Shumkonia mesophila: one gene and its partner. The protein of the gene in region 1 interacts with the protein of each later gene in a pairwise test. Links are inferred from orthologs where the notes say so. Each region holds a gene or a part of one and is shown on either strand. Other genes may lie near its edges. The genes, in order: ODR01_RS05315 and ODR01_RS12160.

Region 1 (9,844 bases):
GGCCAGATCCGCCGCGTGCTGACCGAAAAGAAGGCGGAGTTCGACCCCCGCACGTACCTGAAGCCGGCGATCGAAGCGATGCAGAAGCTGTGCGAGCAGCGCTACGAGCAGTTCGGCACCGCGGGTCAGGCCTCGAAGATCAAGGCCATTCCGTTGGCCAAGATGGCCGAACGCTATCGGTCCGGCGAGCTCGCGCCGAAAATCAGGTAGGGAAGGGGCGGGAACCATGGCCCACGCCGTGAAGATCGCTCCCTCCATTCTCTCGGCCGACTTCGCCCGGCTGGGAGAGGAAGTCCGCGCCATCGACGAGGCGGGCTGCGACTATATTCATGTCGACGTCATGGACGGGCATTTCGTGCCCAATATCACCATCGGTCCCGCCGTCGTCGCGGCCCTGCGGCCGCACACCCAAAAGCCGCTCGACGTGCACCTGATGATCTCGCCGGTCGACGCCTACCTCGAGGCCTTCGCCAAGGCCGGCAGCGACATCATCACGGTGCACGCCGAAGCCGGCCCCCACCTGGATCGCAGCCTTCAGGTCATCCACGCGTTGGGCAAGAAGGCGGGGGTCTCGCTCAACCCGGCGACGCCGGCCTCGGTCCTCGAATTCGTGCTCGACCGGATCGATCTCGTCCTCGTCATGACGGTCAATCCGGGCTTCGGCGGCCAGGCCTTCATTCCCGCGCAGGCCGCCAAGATCCGCGATATCCGGCGGATGGTCGGCCAACGCGCCATCGAGATCGAAGTCGACGGCGGCATCAACGAGAGTACGGCCGGGACGGTCGTCGAGGCCGGCGCCGACGTGCTGGTCGCCGGCAGCGCGGTCTTCGGCAAGGGAAGTTACGCCGACCGGATTGCCGCCCTCCGGGCGGCGACGCGCCGATAATCTGTCTCGACCCTTCGGGTCGTCTCGCTGATTCTCCATTACAGCTCCGGCCCCACGAAGGGGCCGGAATGTCTTTTGACCGCCTGGGGCGGAAGCCTACTGCGCCAGGCAGTACGGCCATCTGTTGCTATAAGCCGTGGCGGCCAGCCCGTCGTCGGCGCCGTGGGCGCAGCGGTAGACATCGGTCATCGCCGTGGCCGCCAGCCCGTCGTCGCCCGTTTCCGGCCGCGCCGCCGGCGCGTTGAGGGCGCCGCCGCTGGCCCGCCAGGCCGCCATCAGAGTGCCTTGGACTTCTTGCATCGTCGTCCTCCGCGTCGATTTGTTTTCAGGAATTCGTTCCGCCGATCATAGGCGCAATTGCGGATTGCGCGCAATCCCGCCCGGGCTTGCGGCGCCGCCCCTTCTTGCATCAGACTGCGCCGCGCCACAAAAAGAAGGGCCGTCCCCATGGTTCTGGTTGCGATCGGCGAGGCCAACATCGATGCCTACCTCGCCTTCATTTTCGAGGAGGCCGACGAGAATGGCCGCGAGTTCATGGCGACCATCGACTTGCGCGGCGCCGTGCTGCGCCGCCGCCAGGACCATTTCTATCTCGAGGACAGCCGGCCGGCGGCCTCGCTTTCGGTCGACCGCAAGGAGCGCCCCGACGGCAGCCTGATGGTCAGCCTGACCATCACGCCCAAGGGCCGCCAGTCGGGCCCGCTGCTGGCCGCGCTCGCCGAGTTCCTGGCCGTCGAGGAGAAGTCGGCACCGCGGCTGCGCCGCTACCGGCTGACCGCGCCGCCCGAGATGACGATGCCCGAGGCCGGGCTGGCCCGCCTGGGCTTCGCGGCCCGCCCCGGGCGCGTCAAATACGTGCGCGATCCCGGACCGCCCAACGAAGGCGAGTTCCCGGGCGCCGAGGCGGCGCTCGCCAAGGGCTACGCCATCGCCGAGATCGACGAGGCGATGATCGCCGCAAACCCCGCCCTCTTCGCCACCGTGACCGACATCTTCAACCGCGGCTTCGCCGGCCAGGCCGGCATCTCTGCGCGCGACGAGGCGGTCATGCGCGAGCGCCTCACCGCGCCGGGCTGCGGCACCCTGCTGGCGATGAAGGGGGCGGCGATCACCGGCTACATGCACTTCACCAAGCTGGCCAAGGAGGTGCTGGTCGGCGAATACGCCAGCGTCCGCCGCCACTGGGGCAGCGGCTCGGTCGACTTGATGTGCCGGCGCATGGCCGCCCTGGTCGACGAACGCTGGGGCGGCCCCATCGTCGGCTACGCCGACGTCACCAACGCGCCGTCCTGCGCCGCCATGGAACGCGCCGGCATGCGCCGCGCCGAGGAATACCCGGTGTGGGAATTGAGAGTCGAGGCGGGCGCCCCGATTGGCCCCATCCCCTGACCGGTATGGGCGAGATCCGGGACAAGACGTCCGGCCGTCAGCTCAGGGCGTCGATCTCGTCGTTGGAAAGATTGCCCGGCACGATGGTGATCGGCACCCGAAGGCCGCCCGCCTTCTTTTGGACCAGGTATGAAATCAGCGGCCCGGGGCCATCCGGTCCGGTGGCGGCGCCCAGAATGAGCAGCGAGATGCTCTTCTCCTCCTCGATGACCGCCAAGAGCTCGTCCTTCACGTCGCCCTCGCGAATGTAAAGGACCGGCATCTTTCCGGTTTGCTTCTGAACGGCAGTGGCGATCAATTGGATCGTTTCCTCGGCCTCTTCCCGCCGTTCCTCGCGCATCAGATCGCCGATCGCCAGCCAATGCTGGAACTCGGCGGGTTCCACCACGCAAAGAAGGCCGACGCGGGCGTCCTGGCGGTTGGCCTTGCGACAGGCGAACCGCAGGGCCGGCCACAGTTCGGCCGTTTCGTCGACAACGCACAGGAAAACGCCGCCGTCGGAAGGGGTTGCGCCTTCAGCCTCAGTCTCAGCCATTCCTCTACGCCTTGCTGCGGAAAAAGACGCTGGCCAGCCATCCTGCCACGCAGGCAATCGCGATGGCAAGAAGCCCATAGGCCAGCCCGTTGGTATGGGCGAGATCGAAAACCCGGGCCTCGAATCCGGCCCGGGACAGGATGAGAGGGGTACTGGCCGATCTCACGACTTCGCCCCCCTTGATCAGAAAAACGGTGACCCGATAAGGCCCGACCGAGGCGTTGGCCGGGAAATGGATGTCGGTGCGGAACAGACGGCTGCCCAGGAACTTCACCTCGGTCGGCTCGGCCGGAAACAGGTTGACGCGCTGTTTGTTGCGCACCAGCGCCGTCCGGAACGCGCTGGCCTCCTGCTCCGCGATTTTTTCGGAAGGCGTCAACCACAGATGATCGACGCCGATCCTCTCCTGGGCCTGCTCCTCGGGGGGCAGGATCTGATCGAGAGGGGCGCTGCTGGCCAGGGCATAGAAGGCCGGCACGTTGCTGAAAACCACCTCGTCGCTGTTCAGCCAAATCCCGCCGACGCGTGCCTTGCGCCGCACCACCTCGGTGCGGCGCGGTCCGCGAACCTCGACCACCACGTCGCCGGCCCCCTCCGTCGCCCCGAACAGCACCAGCTCCGCCCCGGCGTAGTTCAGCGCGACCGACACCTCGTGCCGGGACAGGTCGATCACCAGTTCGTCATGGCTGAGTGGAACGGCGACGGCAGCCGGCTGGGCCCCGAAAAGAACTGGAAACATCCAGGCGGCGAGGTTGAGGCCCTCGATCATTGCGACCCCACGATGCCGAGCGAATAGAGATCGCCCGGCGTCCTCACCAGATCGAACACCAGCTGCGCGCAGACGGTCAGCACGAGAGCCGCCAGAAGGACGCGAAGCTGGTCGCCCGGCATCTTGGCGCCGGCCCGCGCCCCGAACTGGGCGCCGATCACCGCGCCGACCAGCAGAACCAGAGCCAGCATGATATCGACGGTCTGGTTGGTGACGGCCTGCAGAACGGTGACGTTGGCCATTACGAACACGATCTGGAAGAGCGACGTTCCGATGACCACCGTGGTCGGCATGCCCAGCAGATAGATCATCGCCGGAACCATCACGAAGCCGCCGCCCACCCCCATGATGGCCCCCAGAATGCCGACCAGGAAGCCGATGCCGATGGGCGGCAGGACGCTGATGTACAGGCGCGACCGCCGGAACCGCGTCTTGAACGGCAGGCCGTGAATCCAGAGGTGGGTATGCTGGCGCCGGCGGACCTGCCTCTTGCGGCGGATCGCCGCACGCACGCTCTCGACGAACATCAGGCCGCCGATGACGCCGAGGAAAATGACGTAGGCAATCGTGATCACCAGGTCGATCTGGCCGATCTCGCGCAGAAGGGTGAACAGCCAGACGCCGAAGACGGACCCCAGGATGCCGCCGACCAACAAGACGGATCCCATCTTCAGATCGACGTTGCCGCGCCGCCAGTGCGCGATCGCCGCGGAAACCGACGCGGCGACGATCTGGTTGGCGCCGGTGGCCACGGCGATGGGCGGCGAGATGCCGATGAACATCAAAAGCGGTGTCATCATGAAGCCGCCGCCGACCCCGAAAAGGCCGGAGAGGAAGCCGACTCCACCCCCCATGCCGAGGATCAGAAAGAAGTTGACCGACATCTCCGCGATGGGGAGGTAGACCTGCATGGCGGCTCAGTCACGCTCGAAAGGCAGGGAACGCGCATCCCCGACGCCACAACACCGCCGCCGGGAGCCACGCGTCTCGCCGACTTTCTGCTGCACGGCCATAGCGTCGCCTTCCATGGCAAGATGCCCGACGTGTCACCCCGTCGTTGCCGATGGTGGGGAAACCGTCCCAGCCAACCAAAACCGGGTCCCCGACGGGGGTCTCCGCCGCCATTCCCTCGCGGAACAAGGGGCTGCGTCATCTAAATGACCCCTCAACACCTTGTCAACTCGGTATTCTGCGGCGGGTGGGGCCTTTTCCCCACAATCCGAACGGGATGTCTTCCATCCGTCATCGCAGGGTGGATTGTCGATCCGCTTTCCGCTATTTTAGATTTTCCTAATGTTCTCATCCCCTATCGCCAGGAGACGTCCGCCATGAGCGGGGAAGACGCCATCGCCAAGCAAAAACAAATGACCATCATCGTCACCAAGGGCACCCTCGACTGGGCCTATCCGCCGTTCATCCTGGCCACCACCGCCGCCGCCATGGACGTCAACGTGTCGATGTTCTTCACCTTCTACGGCTTGCAGCTTCTGAAAAAGGATCTCGGCCACCTGCGGGTTTCGGCCCTCGGCAACCCGGCCATGGAGATGCCGCTGGCGGGCCTTCATCTGACGATGCCCAACGTGGCCGCCGCGCTGCCCGGAATGGACGCCCTCAGCACCACCCTGATGCGGAACCTGATCAAGCGCAAAGGCGTGGCTTCCATCGAGGACCTGCGCGAGGCGGCCCTCGATTCCGAGGTCGAGATGATCGGCTGCCGGATGACCATGGATCTCTTCGAATGGACCGCCGGGGACCTGGTCGAAGGCATCGCCATCGGCGGCGCCGCCACCTATATGGAAAAGGCCCTGAAGTCGGATATCAACCTGTTCATCTGATCCGCCGACGGCGGAAAACCTGGTCAAAAGGAGAACCTCCATGGCGGAACTCGACGCCCGCGGACTGAACTGCCCGATGCCCATTCTCAAGGCGAAGAAGGCGCTCAAGGAGTTGGCGGCCGGCGACACCCTCAAGGTCGTGGCGACCGACCCCGGCTCGGTCAGCGACTTTTCCGCCTTCTGCCGGACAACCGGAAACGAGCTCGTCGAGCAGAGCGAAGAGAACGGCGTCTACACCTACGTCATCCGCAAATCCACCTGACATCGTCCCGGCCAACGAAGGGAACCGGCGGCGATCGGCAATCCTGTCCGCTGCCGCTCGGCATCCGGCAGGATGTCGAGATTGGGCCACAGGCCGGTCTCCAGCCCCCGCGCATACCCCTCCGGCAGGCCGCGCGTGCGCATCTTGCGGGCCTGGACGGCGTGATCGTAATCGAGGGATCGGTGCTCGACGGCAATGTCGCCGCCCTCCGGGCGCAGGACGCTGTACCAGCCGCGCGGCGTACCGTCGTTGGCCGGCATGCCGATGACGCCCGCGTTGTGCCACAGCCGGCCGCCGACGATGCGGCTGAACGGCAGGCCGCAATGCCCGGCGATCACCGCATCGGTCTCCTGCAGACGGCGGAATTCCTCGGCGACCTCGCCCTCGGGCGTCGAGGCGAAGAGAAAGCGGCTGATCTCGGAAACCCCGCCGTGGACGACCCGGAAGCGGCGCCCTGCCAGCCGGAAAGCGACCTGGCGCGGCAGGGTTCGCATCCACGCCTTGGCCCCGGCGTCGAGGTGGGCGACGGCATAAGCGAGCCATTGGCGCGACAGCACGTCGCAGGCGCTTCCCGAGGCGAAGCCGCATCCGCAGTCGGCGCCGTCCCCGGCCAACGATTCCTCGCAGTTGCCCATGACGGCAACGATGCCGGCGGCGCGCAGCAGATCGACCGTCGCCTGGGGATCGGCGCAATAGGCGCAGGCGTCGCCGGTGCAAAGGATGCGGGACGCCGGGATATCCAGCCGCACGGCCTCGGCAAGGACGGCGCGGGTGGCCTCCAGGTTCCCGTAGGGGCCGCCGAATACCAGGATCGGCGCTTCGAAGCCACCGATATCGAGGATGGGCCCGCCGGTCATCGGCGCGCTTCCGGTCAGGCCGGCTGAACGGCGCGGCGCGGCCGCAACGCGGCGACGAGCGCCCCCGCCACATAGCCGGCCGTGCAGATCAGCAACCCGAAGACGTTGACGCCAAGATCGTCGGCATAGCTGCCGGTTCCGATGTCGAGAGCGGCCGGAAGGATCTCGACCCCGGTCGCGCTTTCGACGGTCATCAGGACGCCAAGGACAAGGCCCGGCCAGAAAGCCAGGTGAAAGCTGAGACGGCCGGCCGGCCGTATCCACGCCAGCAGGAAGATCGGCGCCAGGCCCATCACCATGGTGCCGCTGATGGTCGTCGCCGCGATGACGGCCGGCCCCACCTGGCCGCCCAGATAGACGGCCAACAACGGCAGGTTGCCGAGAAGCGCGATGGCCAGCATCGCCTTGCGCCCGCGCGCCGAATGGCGTTCGGTGGGCGGCGCCTCGTCGTTGGACCAGTCGCGCGCCCCCACCTTGGCGGCCGAGGCGAAGGTCGAATCGAGCGTCGAGCCGGCGCTGGTCAGCATGATGGCGTTGAACACCAGCATCATCGGCAGCCCCAGCGCGGCGGGAACGGCGACGCTGGGATCGCCCGCGAGGCCCATGGCGCGGGCGTAAAGACCGACTCCTGAAAACAGCAGGATGAAGCCGCCCGACACCAGTCCGGCCAGCAGGAAGGCGCGCAGCATGACCCCCGGCCGGGTGACGAAGGCGCGATCGGTCATGACCGGATCGTGGAATCCGTAAGACAGGACCTGGACCAGGGCCAGACCGCCAAAAGTCAGCCCGGCGGCGTGGGAGGCCGGCCCGACCTCCGGCAATCCCGATGCCGCCAGCCCGGGGCCGACGGCGGCCAGCACCACCACCAGCAGGACGGCCGCCAGCAGCATCTGGGCGCCGTCGGTGATGAGGCTGGACCGCAAACCGCCGCGCCAGGAATAGTAGAGCGTGAATCCGGTGATGGCTGCCGCCGCCACCCAATAGGCGAGGCTGCCTTCGGGCCCGTAGTAAAGCGCGCCGACCTTGGTGTTGGACCACACCTCGTTGAACAGGCGGATGGCGATGGCGGCCAGGAACAGCTTGGCGCAGAACGGCCCGTACTTGGCGACCAGGAACGCCGGCAGCGAGCGGAAGCCGCCGCGGACGCGCAGAAAATAGACGGCGATACCGACGACGGCAAAGCTCAGGTAATAGAAGGCATAGCCGACGCCGCCGGCGATGCCGAACGCCGCGCTCAGGCCGGCGGCGTTGGAAATGGACTTGGCGAAGATCCAGGTGACGGCGGCGCTGGCCACCAGCAGCCACAACCCGGGCTCGCCGCCCTGGCTCGACCGGCCGTCGAAAAACTGCCCGGCGCTGACTTGGCGCGGCATGATCGCCCAGATCAGGGCGCCGTAGCCGGCCAGCACCAGCCAGACCAGCATCCCCACACTCGTCATGCCGCAATCCCCCTTCGGATGCCGTTGCTACCGTCGCTTCCCAGGTACGCAGGCACCCAGGCGAAGGCAAATTACAACCGCGTGATCGGGGGCGAGGAACGCTATCGGTCGTCCGACTTGAGCCAGCGGCGCAGCACCGAAGCCGCTTCGTCCGGATGATGCTCGACAATGTCGCCAACCGTCCGTTTCGAGGACGCGCGAACCCGCCCCCTGATGCGGCCGTCCCCCGGCGGGCCGGCGGCAACGGACGGCCGTTCGGTCGCGCCGGGAGGCGCCGGCGGAAGTTTGGGCGGCGCGATGCGGGGAGCGGGGCGGGAAGGGCGTCGCCGGAGAAGCACGACCGCCCCGCCCGCGACTACCACCAAGGCCAGCAGGCCGAAAATCAGGACTTCCGCCATGGCCACCCCCGTTCGGAAACGGCGCTCGATGATATCCTAGGCGATCTTCTCCCAGCGGCAGGCCAGGCCCAGTTCGCCCGCCGTGTTGTCGACGGTGGCCAGGCACGATGGCGCGCCGCCCTGCGGAATCCACACGTCGGCGGTGATGGAGTAGCGCTCCTCGCCGCCTTCGATGCCCTTCTGGGCGTTGAGGCGCACGACGTTGGCCTTGAACTGCACGAACACCTCGCACAGGCGGGCGATCAGCCCGGGCCGGTCGCCGCCGGTCACGGTGATGCGATGGGTGACCCGCCCCGAGGGCCCGTGCGTCGGGGCCATGCCGAACGGGCGCACCGCGATGTCGGCATCCGCCAGTTCGGGGATCGCCCTCAGGTCGCTCTCGACCGTGGCCAGATCGACGCCGTCGGGCAACCGGCAGATGGAGGTGAATTCGGCGCCGCCGCCCAGTACCGCGAACACGGTATCGCTCAGATTGCCCCCGAGGTCGAACAGGCGCCCGGCAACCGCCGCCACCAATCCCACGCGATCCGGACACAGAACCGAAATCAATACCGTTTTGGCCATGGCTCTCCCCACTGCGCTCGAAATGCCCGCCGTCCGTCGCCGGGGCGAATGGATTGGCCTTCCATAATGAAGCTTTCGCCCGGAAAGGAAAGGGGTCTCGGCAACCGTCGCCGGCCGGCAACGGGGCGGCTATCGATCGGTAATCTGCGTTAACCATTTCATGGTATCGTCTGTTGCCGATGGTGGCACGCAGCGGTTGCGGCGCCCCGGGAAAAGGACGAGCGATGATCGGAAGGACGGCGCGAACGTGGGGAGGGGCCCTGCTTCTGCTGGCCTGCGCCGCGCTTTCCGAGGCCCGCGCGGCGTCGGCGCCGGCGCAGGTTTACGAGCATCCGCAACGCAAGTATGCCGTCACCGTTCCGGCCGGCGCGCGCATCCGCGAGCCCGGCGACACGGTGGACATCGCCATCGACTCGGACAAGGGATACGGCGTCATCCTGCAGACCAGCGACGCCGGCCCCGACACCACCATCAGCGAAACGGCGGCCACCCTGGAAGCCGCCTATCTGGGGCCGGGCAAGCCGTGGGAGCGCAAGATCGGGCAGGAGGTTTCGCTGATCGCCGGCATGGTTGCCTTCAGCGGACAGTACGAAGGGCAGGGGGCGCGCTATCACGTCGTCATCACCCGCGGGCCGGTCAACGCCTATACCTTCATTTTCCGGGCGCGCAGCGAGGCCTTCGACACGCTGGAGCCCGAGTTCCACTGGATTCTGAACGCCTTCCGTCTGGCCCCCGGAGACATGCCGCCGACGCCGGCCGCGCCCGAGGCGGCCCGGCCGAAACCGGGCGTAGAACAGGCCGTCCTCGGCGCCGAGCCCTCCGTGCGCCGCTTCGCCGAGCACCGCCTGGGCTATGCCATCGAATACGATCCCGAGTGGGTCCTTGAACGGCCAACCGGCGAAGCCATCAT
Region 2 (9,946 bases), on another replicon or contig:
CGATCCAGCAGCCGGCGGCGTTGGGGTTGTGCCCCTGCATCCAGTCGAGCGCGGCGGCGGCGTCGCTGAGTTCGCCCTGCCCGTTGTCGAACTCGGCTTGCGAGCGGCCGACCCCGCGGAAGTTGAACCGCAGGGCGGAAAACCCACGCCGCACGAACGCCTGGTACATGCCGTAGACCAGCCTGTTGTTCATGGTCCCCCCGTGCTGCGGGTGGGGATGAAGCAACAGCGCGATCGGCGCATTGGTGCTTTTCGAGTGATGGTAACGGCCTTCGAGCCGGCCATCGGGGCCATTCAGGGTGACTTCAGGCATCGTCCTTCGCGAACGTTATCCCTAGCGGATTTCGAAAAATTCATGATGGTGAAAGGCAGGGAATCCCCGCAATTCACCAGACTGTCCGCCGACAAATCTTGATTAAATTTGTCGGATTTCCTATATAACCGGTGGTTTTGTGGGGGATTGACCCAGTAACACTGTCCCCAAAATTGAAACATCGTCGGTCGGACCACCGGAAAGCGCGCGTAGGATATAGAAGAGTCCATGTTTTTCAAGAGGCTTCGCAGCGACATCGACGCCATCATGGAACGCGATCCGGCGGCGCGCTCCCGGGCCGAGGTGGTGTTGTGCTATCCGGGCTTCCAGGCTCTGCTCATTTATCGCCTCGCCCACGGGCTGTGGTGCCGCGATTGGCTGCTGGCTGGCCGCTTCGTTTCCCATATCGGGAGGATCCTGACCAATATCGAAATCCATCCCGGGGCTTTCATTGGCAATCGCCTGGTCATCGACCATGGCTCGGGCGTGGTCATCGGCGAAACCTCGGTGATCGGCGATGACGTGACGCTCTATCAGGGCGTGACGCTGGGCGGCACCTCGCCGGCCGTCGACTCCCGCTCCCAGGCCAACCAGAAACGCCATCCGACGCTCGAAGACGGCGTCATCATTGGCTCGGGGGCCCAGGTTCTGGGGCCGATCGTCATCGGGGAAGGTGCCAGGGTCGGCGCCAACGCCGTGGTGACACGCGACATTCCGCGCGGCGTGACCGCCGCCGGCATTCCGGCCCGGGTCATCATGCCGCGCGACAAGCAGAAGGCCAAAGCCAAGGAATTCGTGGCCTACGGGACGCCGGTCGACGAACTGTTCGACCCGGTCCTTCGCAACATCGACACCATGCGTGGCCAGATGGGCCGGCTGGCCGAAAAGATCGAGGAATTGGAAGAGCGCCTTAGCGCCTATGAAGGTGCCGGGGCTGCCGTGAAAGGGTCGGATGACGATGACGAAGAATCGAAAGTCGTGGCGCGCGGCGGCAGCCGCGATGTCGCTTGAGGACGAACGGCGAACCAGGGGGACAGCGCGGTGAGACTAAGCACAAAAGGACGATACGCGGTGATGGCGATGGTCGACCTGGCCAGCCATAGCGGGGGTAAACCGGTGGCGCTGGCGGATATCGCCGACCGCCAGGAAATCTCGCTATCCTACCTCGAGCAGCTTTTCGGCAAGCTGCGCAAGGGCGGGCTGGTGAAAAGCGTGCGCGGCCCGGGGGGCGGCTATCTGCTGGCCCGCGAAGCCGGCGAAACGCGGGTTTCCGACATCATCATGGCGGTCGACGAACTGATCAAGGCGACCCGCTGTACGCCCGGCTCGCCGTCCGGCTGCCATCTCAACAAAAGCCGCTGCATGACCCACGACCTGTGGGAGGAGCTGGGCAACCAGATCTACCTGTACCTCAGTTCCGTCACCGTTTCCGACATCGTCGAGCGGCGCGTGCTGGGCAGCAGCGGCCTGATCTTCCAGGAATTGGAACAGAGCAGCGTCGCCGCCCGCTAGGCCCGGTTCCGGCAGGCGCTCATGAAGCCCATGAAGCCCCCGGTCTATCTCGATCACAACGCCACCACCCCCGTCCGGCCCGAGGCGGCCGAGGCGGTGGCGGCCGCGCTTTCGACGGTGGGCAACCCGTCCTCGGTCCATGCCTTTGGACGGGCGGCGCGCCGCCTGTTGGAAGAGGCCCGCGAAGCGGTCGCCGCGCTGGCCGGCGCGCCGGCCGCCGGCGTCGTCTTCACCGGCTGCGGTACCGAGGCCAATACCCTGGCGCTTTTGGGATGCAGCCGCCCGGCGGTCGTGGTGTCGGCCGTCGAGCACGATTCGGTCATCGGCGCCGCGCCGTCCGCCGCCGTGGTTCCGGTCGACGTCGACGGCCTGGTGGACCTCGACCACTTGGCGACGATGCTGGTGGGCATCGGGGAACTGGCGGTCGTTTCGGTGATGCTGGCCAACAACGAAACCGGGGTCATCCAGCCGGTGGCGCGGGTGGCCGAAATCGCCCGCCGGCACGGTGCCCTGGTCCATTGCGACGCCGTCCAGGCGGCCGGCCGCCTGCCTCTCGACATGAAATCGCTCGGCGTTCACATGATGACGCTGTCGGCCCACAAGATCGGCGGCCCACAGGGCATCGGCGCGCTTCTCGTCGAAGAGGGGGTTTCCATCGAGCCCCTGCTGAGGGGCGGCGGCCAGGAAGGCCGGCGGCGGGCCGGCACCCAGAACCTGCCCGGCGCCGCCGGATTTGGTGCCGCCGCGCGGGTGGCCATGGCCCAATTGGCGGCGGGCGGCGTGCCGGCCGCTTGGCGCGACCGCCTGGAAGCCGCCTTGAAAGGCGTCGAGCCCGATCTCAGGATCTTCGGCGAAGGGGCGCCCCGGCTGGCCAACACCAGCTGCCTGGCCGCTCCCGGCATGCCGAGCGAGACGCAGGTGATGGCGCTCGACCTGGCGGGGATCGCCGTCAGCGCCGGGGCCGCCTGTTCGTCGGGCAAGGTAGGGCCCAGCCGCGTGCTTACCGCCATGGGCGGCGGCGAGCTGGCGAATGCCGCCATCCGGGTCAGTTTCGGCTGGACCAGCCGGGACGCCGATGTCGACGCCTTCGTGGCGGCCTGGACGGCCCTGCGCGCCCGCATCCGGGGCCGCAGCGGGGCGGCCGTGTCATGAGCAAGCCCGCCACCGCCGCCGTCGGCGTCGCCCCGCAGCGGCGCCCGGTCTATCTGGACTATCAGGCGACGACGCCGACCGATCCCCGGGTGGTCGCCGAAATGCTGCCCTTCTTCACCGAGAAATTCGGCAATCCTCATTCCGAAGGGCACGCCTTCGGGCGGGAGGCCGAGGAGGCGGTGGAAACCGCCCGCCGCCAGGTCGCCGACCTGATCGGCGCCGAGGCGCGCGAGATCGTCTTCACTTCGGGGGCCACCGAGTCCAACAACCTGGCGCTGAAGGGCCTGGCCGGCTTTTACGGCGAGGGCAGGGACCACATCGTCACCGTGGCGACCGAGCACAAATGCGTGCTGGAAACCGTGCGCCAGCTTGAACGCGAGGGCTTTTCCGCCACCTTCCTGCCGGTGGCCGCCGACGGCCTGATCGATCCGGCGGCAGTGGCGGCGACTCTTACCGGGCGTACCCTGGCGGTTTCGGTCATGGCCGCCAACAACGAGATCGGGGTCGTCCAGCCGCTCGCCGAGATCGGGCGCATCTGTCGCGAGCGCCAGGTCTTCTTCCATACCGACGCCGCCCAGGCGGCGGGCGAAATTCCGCTTAACGTCGGCGCCATGAACGTCGATCTGATGAGCCTGACTGCGCACAAGATGTACGGGCCGATGGGCATCGGCGCCCTTTACGTGCGCCGCCGGCCGCGGGTGCGCTTGGCGCCCCAGATGTCGGGCGGCGGGCAGGAGCGCGGCATGCGCTCGGGCACCCTGCCGGCGCCGCTGTGCGTCGGCTTCGGCGCCGCCTGCTCGCTCGCCGCCGCCGGCATGGAGGCCGAGAGCCGCAGGCTCGGCCGTCTGCGCGATCGCTTCCTCGACCGGCTGCGCGCGCGGCTGGACGGCGTCTCGGTCAACGGCAGCCTGACGGCGCGCCTGCCCGGCAACCTCAATCTCGGCTTCGCCGGCATCGGCGGCGAAAACCCGATCGGGCGATTGCCCGACCTCGCGCTTTCCACCGGCTCGGCCTGCACGTCGGCCTCCCTCGAACCCTCCCACGTGCTCACGGCCATCGGGGTCGAGGAGCCGCTGATCCGTACCGCCATCCGCTTCAGCGTCGGGCGCACCACCACCGAGGAGGAGGTGGACTACGCGGCCGGCCGCGTCGCCGAGGAGGTCGAGGCGCTGAGACGGCGGAGCCCCGCGTGATGCCGACCATGACCTTCGTGCTGCCGGATGGAAGCCGCCGGCCCGTCAAGGCCGCCGAGGGTCGGTCGATCCTCGAAATCGCCCATGCCGTCGGCATCGCCATCGAGGGCGCCTGCGACGGCTCGATGGCCTGTTCCACCTGCCACGTCATCGTCGATCGGGCGTGGTGGCCCCGCCTGCCGCCGGCGGCGGAGGAGGAGTTGGACATGCTGGATTTCGCGGTGGGGGCGACGGCAACTTCTCGGCTGGGCTGCCAGGTGCGCCTGACCGGCGACCTCGACGGTCTCGTGGTGAGGCTGCCGGCGGAAGTGCGCAACGCCCTGCTGGGTTAGTCTTTTACGATCAATTGAAGCACGCGGCACACCCCCTCCCCAACTCTCCCCCATCAAGGGGGATGGGAGAAGAGAGCGAGGTGGTACGGAAACATCCCTCCCCCCTTTGTGGGGGAGGGTAGGGAGGGGGGGCTGGCTTCCGGCGCGAAGCGCTTCCGTTGGAGCCGCCACCGTCAGGTACGGCGGCGGACGACGACTTTCTGGTAGATCCCGCCGAAGTATTTCCGCTTGTCCCACGACCAGGAGTCGCCATCCGATGCGAAGACCGAAATGGCGTGGCGCCACAGAGACAGCGCGAACGGTTCCAGGCAGGTGTTGACCACCTGCAAAAGATAGCGCAGCGGATGCAGCCGGTGGGGGTTGCCGTAGTCGACGAACACCGCCTTGCCGCCCGGCGCCACGCTGTTCAGCAGGGCGTCGACGATGGCGCGTTTCTTGCCGTCGGGCACCTCGTGCAGCAGGAAGAAGCAGAGCACCACGTCATAGGGGCCGCCGCCCGGCGCCGCGGCGTCGGCGTGGCGCACGTTGACGTGCGCCAAGTGGCCGATCTTGCGCCGGCAATGTTCGACCTGGATGGGCGCCACGTCGATGACGTCGAGGCTGCCGTGCGGGCCCACCCGCTCGGCCAGCCGCTTGACGAAATCGCCGTAGACATGGGCGGCCATCAGCACCTTCTGGCCGGGCTGGATTTCCTTGAGCGCGCCGCGCATGAGCCGCCGGGCGTTGCCGAACAGCAGAACGTCGACGACGATGGACCGGTCGAGCAGCTCGACGTTGGTCGGGGCCAGATAGGCCCAGGTGTACACCTCACTCAGATAAGCGGGCACGGCAACACCCTGGCTGGTGGATCGGTTGGGAATATCGACGAAGGTGTCGGAACGCGGGATATCTTTGGCCGCAACGGGGAAATTCACGCGGATCTCCATTCTTCTTGTTGGGCTTCTGTTTGGACCACCGTTGGCTCGGGGCCGCTTCCGAAAACCACCGGGGCGAACGGGGCGTGGTGATGTCCCGCGGCGGAAAAAACACTCGTCCATCCTCCCTGGATGGGCTGAACATTTCGTTAATCCACATAGCATGAACGGGGGCCGGCGCAAACCCCTATGGAAGCATGGGTATTATGCCGCCCGGTTATGCCTGTCCGGCCCTTAAAGGCCGGCGTCGTTCAACCATCGGCCGAAAATCGCCCCGGCCCGCGTGGCCAGCCCTGCCGCGAAGCGCTGGCTGTCGGTCCTGAGCGCGCCCACCGAAACTCCCGGCGTCGCCGCGATCTCGGCGGTATGGCCGACGTACCAGCTTTCCAGCCCCGCCGCCGTCGCCTCCACGTGGAACTGCAGGGCCAGGGCGTGGGCTCCCAGGCTGAAGGCCTGGTTGCGGCAGGCATCCGTTTCCGCCAGATGGACGGCGCCGGCCGGCAGGTCGAAGGTGTCGCCGTGCCAGTGCAAAACCTTAGCCTCCGCCTCGGCCAACGGCGCCAGACAGGATTGCCGCCCGGCCCCGGTCAGGCGAACGGGCGCCCAGCCGATCTCCTTCAGCCCTGAGGGAAAGACCCGGGCGCCGAGCGCGCGGGCCATCAACTGGCAACCCAGACAGATGCCCAGCGTCGGACGGCCCGCCGCCAGCCGGCGGGCGATCAGTTGGATCTCCGGCTCCAGGAAGGGATAGTCGGCGGTGTCGTAGACGCCGATGGGGCCGCCCAGGACCACCAGCAGGTCGGCGTCCACGGTATCCAGCGCGGCGAAATCGGCGGTCGGCGCCTCGGCGTAGGTAACGCCGAACCGGCGCCCAAGCAGCACGGGCTCCAGGCTGCCCAGGTCCTCGAACGCCACGTGGCGGAGGATGAGCGCCCGTTTCATGACGGCCTCTTGTAACGGGCCAGGATGGCGTCGAGCGCGCCATCGATGGGATCGAAACCGCCGCCTTCGCTCATCATGCGCAGGATCTGCTCGTTCATGCCGCCGGGCGTCGAGACCTCGTTGATGAGGGCGGGAAAGCCGTGCCTCTCGGCCTTGTCGGCATCGGTGGCGATGGTCTGGGCGATGGCGGTGGTGAAGCGGATGGCGGCCTTGGGTTCCACACCCTCCCTGGCCAGCCAGTCGGCGACCCGTCCCAGGAAGGCGAATTGCGAGGCGGCGATGGCGGTCACCGTGCACAAGGCGTCGAACTGGTGCTCGTCGTCGACCGGAACGACGTTGCCGATCCGCCCCAGCAGGGCGACGGCTTCGGCGTCGGAGGGATACACGGCGATGGGCCCGGTATGGCGGGCCACCGTCGGCTGCGGCACGGCGCGCACGATGCGCCCGGCCGGCTTGACCAGCCGCGCAAGGGTGGCGAGGGGGATGGCGGCGGCCAGGCTGATGACCTTGTGGTCGGGGCGGAAGCTGAGTGGCGAAATCACGGGTTCAACCTGCGGCGGACGCACCGCGATGAAGACCCAGTCGCTGCCGTCGATGACCGCCTGGTTGTCGGGGGCGACCTCGACTTGGGCAAATTCGGCGGCCAGCGCCGCCGCCTTCTCGGCATTGCGGGGCGAGATCAGCACCCGTTCGGGGGCCGGCGCGGCCGTGCACAATCCCCTGACCGTCGCCGCGGCGATGTTGCCGGTGCCGATGAAGCCGATGTGCATGAACGCCTCCCCCAATGCAGTCGCCGCGATCGATCATCGGCGCACATTAAGGTTGCGACGGACCCAATTCAACCGCTGCCGGCCGCATCGTCGGTTCGCAATTGAGAGTGAAAATCACATAAAGATATCTTTATATGAAGATTGACAAAGCGGGCTGATTTCGGATTAACTGAGGCCGTCGTGGTTCTCCGGGTTCTTTCGGGAATTTGGAGTGAAGAGGGAATTCGGTGCGCCGTCCGGTCCGCTCGTTGGATCGCATGGCAAAGCCGGGGCTGCCCCCGCAACTGTAAGCGGCGAGCCGCTGTCGAGACGTGTCACTGGCGCCATAAGGTGCCGGGAAGGCCAGACAGCGACGTTGACCCGTAAGCCAGGAAACCTGCCGCGACCTGTGAACGTCCTCGGGCGGGGTGTCCCGGTTGGCCGCTTGCGAAAGATGGCCCGGCGCCATCTGGGTGTCCTGCATGCGTCCGCTCGGTCCATGCCCCCATTGATGATGGGGTATTGAGACGATGTCGCCCTCTTCCCGGCGTGCCGAATCCGGTTCCCCGCCCGCTCACCCAGCTTCGCGTCCGATGTCGGGCGCGTGAACGCGAAAGGCAACGTCCATGTCCATCGTTACCAGCACCCTGGGGTTTCCGCGCATCGGCCCCCGCCGCGAACTGAAGACAGCCCTTGAAAGCCACTGGGCCGGAAAGAGCGGCGCCCGGGCGCTCCTCGATGACGCCGCCGGCTTGCGGGCGGCGGCCTGGGCGCGCCAGCTGGGAACGGGTGTCACCCACATCCCCAGCAACGACTTCTCGCTCTATGACCATGTGTTGGACACCAGCGTCATGCTCGGCGTCATTCCCTCCCTCTACGAATGGTGCGGCGGGCCGGTTTCGCCCGAGATCTATTTCGCGATGGCGCGCGGGACGCGCGGCCGGGCCGGCGGCGATCTTCCGGCCCTGGAGATGACCAAATGGTTCGACACCAACTACCACTACATGGTCCCGGAGTTCGCGCGCGGTCAGGCCTTCGCGCTGGCGTCGACCAAGGCGATCGACGAGTTTCTGGAGGCGAAGGCACTGGGCATCCATACGCGGCCAGTCCTGCTCGGCCCGGTCACCTATCTGCTGCTCGGCAAGAGCAAGGACGAAGGGCCCGACCCGCTTTCCTTGCTGCCCGGCCTGCTGCCGGTCTATGCCGAGGTGCTGAAGTGCCTCGCCGGGGCGGGGGCCGAGTGGGTACAGATCGACGAGCCATGCCTGGTACTCGATCTGGCCGACGCCCAGCGGGATGCCCTGGCCCATGCCTACAAGGTTCTGGCGGCGGCGGCGCCAGACCTGAAGCTTCTGCTCACCACCTATTTTGGTGGACTGGGCGACAATCTTGATACCGCGCTCGGGCTTCCCGTGGCCGGCCTTCATCTCGACCTGGTGCGGGCGCCCGCCCAGCTCGACGATGTCCTCTCCCGGGCGCCGGCCGGTCTCGTCCTGTCGCTCGGCGTCGTCGACGGCCGCAACGTCTGGCGGGCCAATCTGCCGGCAATCCTCGATCGCATCGAGCCCGTTGCCGCGCGACTGGGCACCGATCGCCTGATGGTCGGTCCGTCCTGCTCGCTGCTGCACGTGCCGATCGACCTCGACCTCGAAACCGCTCTCGATCCCGATCTCAGAAGCTGGCTGGCCTTCGCGGTTCAGAAAGTGGGCGAGATCGCGATCCTCGGGCGCGCCATCGACCGGGGGCGCAACGCGGTGGCCGACGAACTGGAGGCCTCGGCCGCGGCGGCGATGACGCGCCAGGCCTCGTCCAAAATCCACGACCGAAAGGTCAAGGCGCGCCTCGATGCGGTGACGCCGGACATGACGCGCCGCCAGAAGCCCTTTCCCGCTCGCCGGCCGCTGCAACGGGATCGCCTGGCATTGCCGGCCTTCCCGACCACGACGATCGGCTCCTTCCCGCAGACCGAGGAGGTGCGCAAGGCCAGGGCCGCCCATGCCAAGGGGACGCTCGGCGATTCCGACTACCGGGCCTTTCTGCGCAAGGAGACCGAGACGGCGGTGCGCTGGCAGGAAGACGTCGGCATCGACGTCCTCGTCCATGGCGAATTCGAGCGCAACGACATGGTGCAGTATTTCGGCGAACAGCTTTCCGGTTACGCCTTCACCCGGCACGGCTGGGTGCAGAGCTATGGATCGCGCTATGTCCGCCCGCCGATCATCTTCGGCGACGTCTCGCGGCCGCGGCCGATGACCGTGGAATGGTCGGCCTATGCGCAATCGCTGACGGCCAAGCCCATGAAGGGCATGCTGACCGGGCCGGTCACCATGCTGCAATGGTCGTTCGTGCGCGACGACCAGCCCCGCGAGCGGACCTGCCGCCAGATCGCCCTGGCGTTGCGTGACGAGGTGATCGACATCGAGAAGGCCGGCATCCCTATCGTTCAGATCGACGAGCCCGCCATCCGCGAGGGGCTGCCGCTGCGCCGCGCCGATTGGCGGGCCTATCTCGACTGGGCGGTGGCGTGTTTCCGCCTTACGGCGTGCGGCGTCGCCGATGCCACCCAGATCCACACCCACATGTGCTACTCGGAGTTCAACGACATCATCGATTCCATCGGCGCCATGGACGCCGACGTCATTTCCATCGAGACCGCGCGCTCGAAGATGGAGCTTTTGGAGGCGTTCGCGACCTACCGCTACCCGAACGACATCGGGCCGGGCGTCTACGACATCCACACCCCGCGCTGTCCGTCTATCGACGAGATGACAGCTTTGCTCGCCAAGGCCGCCGAGCGTCTGGCGCCCGATCAGATCTGGGTCAATCCCGACTGCGGCCT

The links.
Region 2: the proteins of ODR01_RS05315 (region 1) and ODR01_RS12160 interact in binary tests that used the Escherichia coli proteins (3 or more experiments, as listed by UniProt). The link is inferred for Shumkonia mesophila from one-to-one orthologs.

What each region holds. Positions count from the first base shown.
Region 1 is NZ_JAOTID010000002.1:413,610-423,453, reverse strand. The notes cover bases 4,169-7,065. They hold ODR01_RS05315 (sulfurtransferase TusA family protein), read left to right. Parts: upstream 4,169-5,454; coding sequence 5,455-5,676; downstream 5,677-7,065. Other genes in these bases: ODR01_RS05305 (hypothetical protein), read right to left, coding at 6,548-7,065; ODR01_RS05310 (metallophosphoesterase family protein), read right to left, coding at 5,652-6,533; dsrE2 (sulfur carrier protein DsrE2), read left to right, coding at 4,908-5,414; ODR01_RS05325 (sulfite exporter TauE/SafE family protein), read right to left, coding at 4,169-4,490. In the rest of the region: fba (class II fructose-bisphosphate aldolase), read left to right, coding at 1-210; rpe (ribulose-phosphate 3-epimerase), read left to right, coding at 227-886; ODR01_RS05345 (hypothetical protein), read right to left, coding at 983-1,186; ODR01_RS05340 (hypothetical protein), read left to right, coding at 1,334-2,275; ODR01_RS05335 (universal stress protein), read right to left, coding at 2,313-2,810; ODR01_RS05330 (TIGR02186 family protein), read right to left, coding at 2,815-3,579; more of ODR01_RS05325, read right to left, coding at 3,576-4,168; more of ODR01_RS05305, read right to left, coding at 7,066-7,972; ODR01_RS05300 (hypothetical protein), read right to left, coding at 8,074-8,370; ODR01_RS05295 (glycine cleavage system protein R), read right to left, coding at 8,407-8,934; ODR01_RS05290 (hypothetical protein), read left to right, coding at 9,159-9,844. UniProt on the Escherichia coli protein: Sulfur carrier protein involved in sulfur trafficking in the cell. Part of a sulfur-relay system required for 2-thiolation during synthesis of 2-thiouridine of the modified wobble base 5-methylaminomethyl-2-thiouridine (mnm(5)s(2)U) in tRNA.
Region 2 is NZ_JAOTID010000006.1:156,290-166,235, reverse strand. Bases 2,073-5,071 are described here. They hold ODR01_RS12160 (IscS subfamily cysteine desulfurase), read left to right. Parts: upstream 2,073-2,973; coding sequence 2,974-4,170; downstream 4,171-5,071. Other genes in these bases: rquA (rhodoquinone biosynthesis methyltransferase RquA), read right to left, coding at 4,676-5,071; ODR01_RS12155 (ferredoxin family 2Fe-2S iron-sulfur cluster binding protein), read left to right, coding at 4,170-4,502; ODR01_RS12165 (cysteine desulfurase family protein), read left to right, coding at 2,073-2,977. Also shown: ODR01_RS12180 (alpha/beta hydrolase), read right to left, coding at 1-313; cysE (serine O-acetyltransferase), read left to right, coding at 542-1,324; ODR01_RS12170 (Rrf2 family transcriptional regulator), read left to right, coding at 1,355-1,825; more of ODR01_RS12165, read left to right, coding at 1,847-2,072; more of rquA, read right to left, coding at 5,072-5,416; ODR01_RS12145 (glutamine amidotransferase), read right to left, coding at 5,651-6,358; ODR01_RS12140 (NAD(P)-binding domain-containing protein), read right to left, coding at 6,355-7,128; metE (5-methyltetrahydropteroyltriglutamate--homocysteine S-methyltransferase), read left to right, coding at 7,734-9,946. UniProt on the Escherichia coli protein: Master enzyme that delivers sulfur to a number of partners involved in Fe-S cluster assembly, tRNA modification or cofactor biosynthesis. Catalyzes the removal of elemental sulfur from cysteine to produce alanine.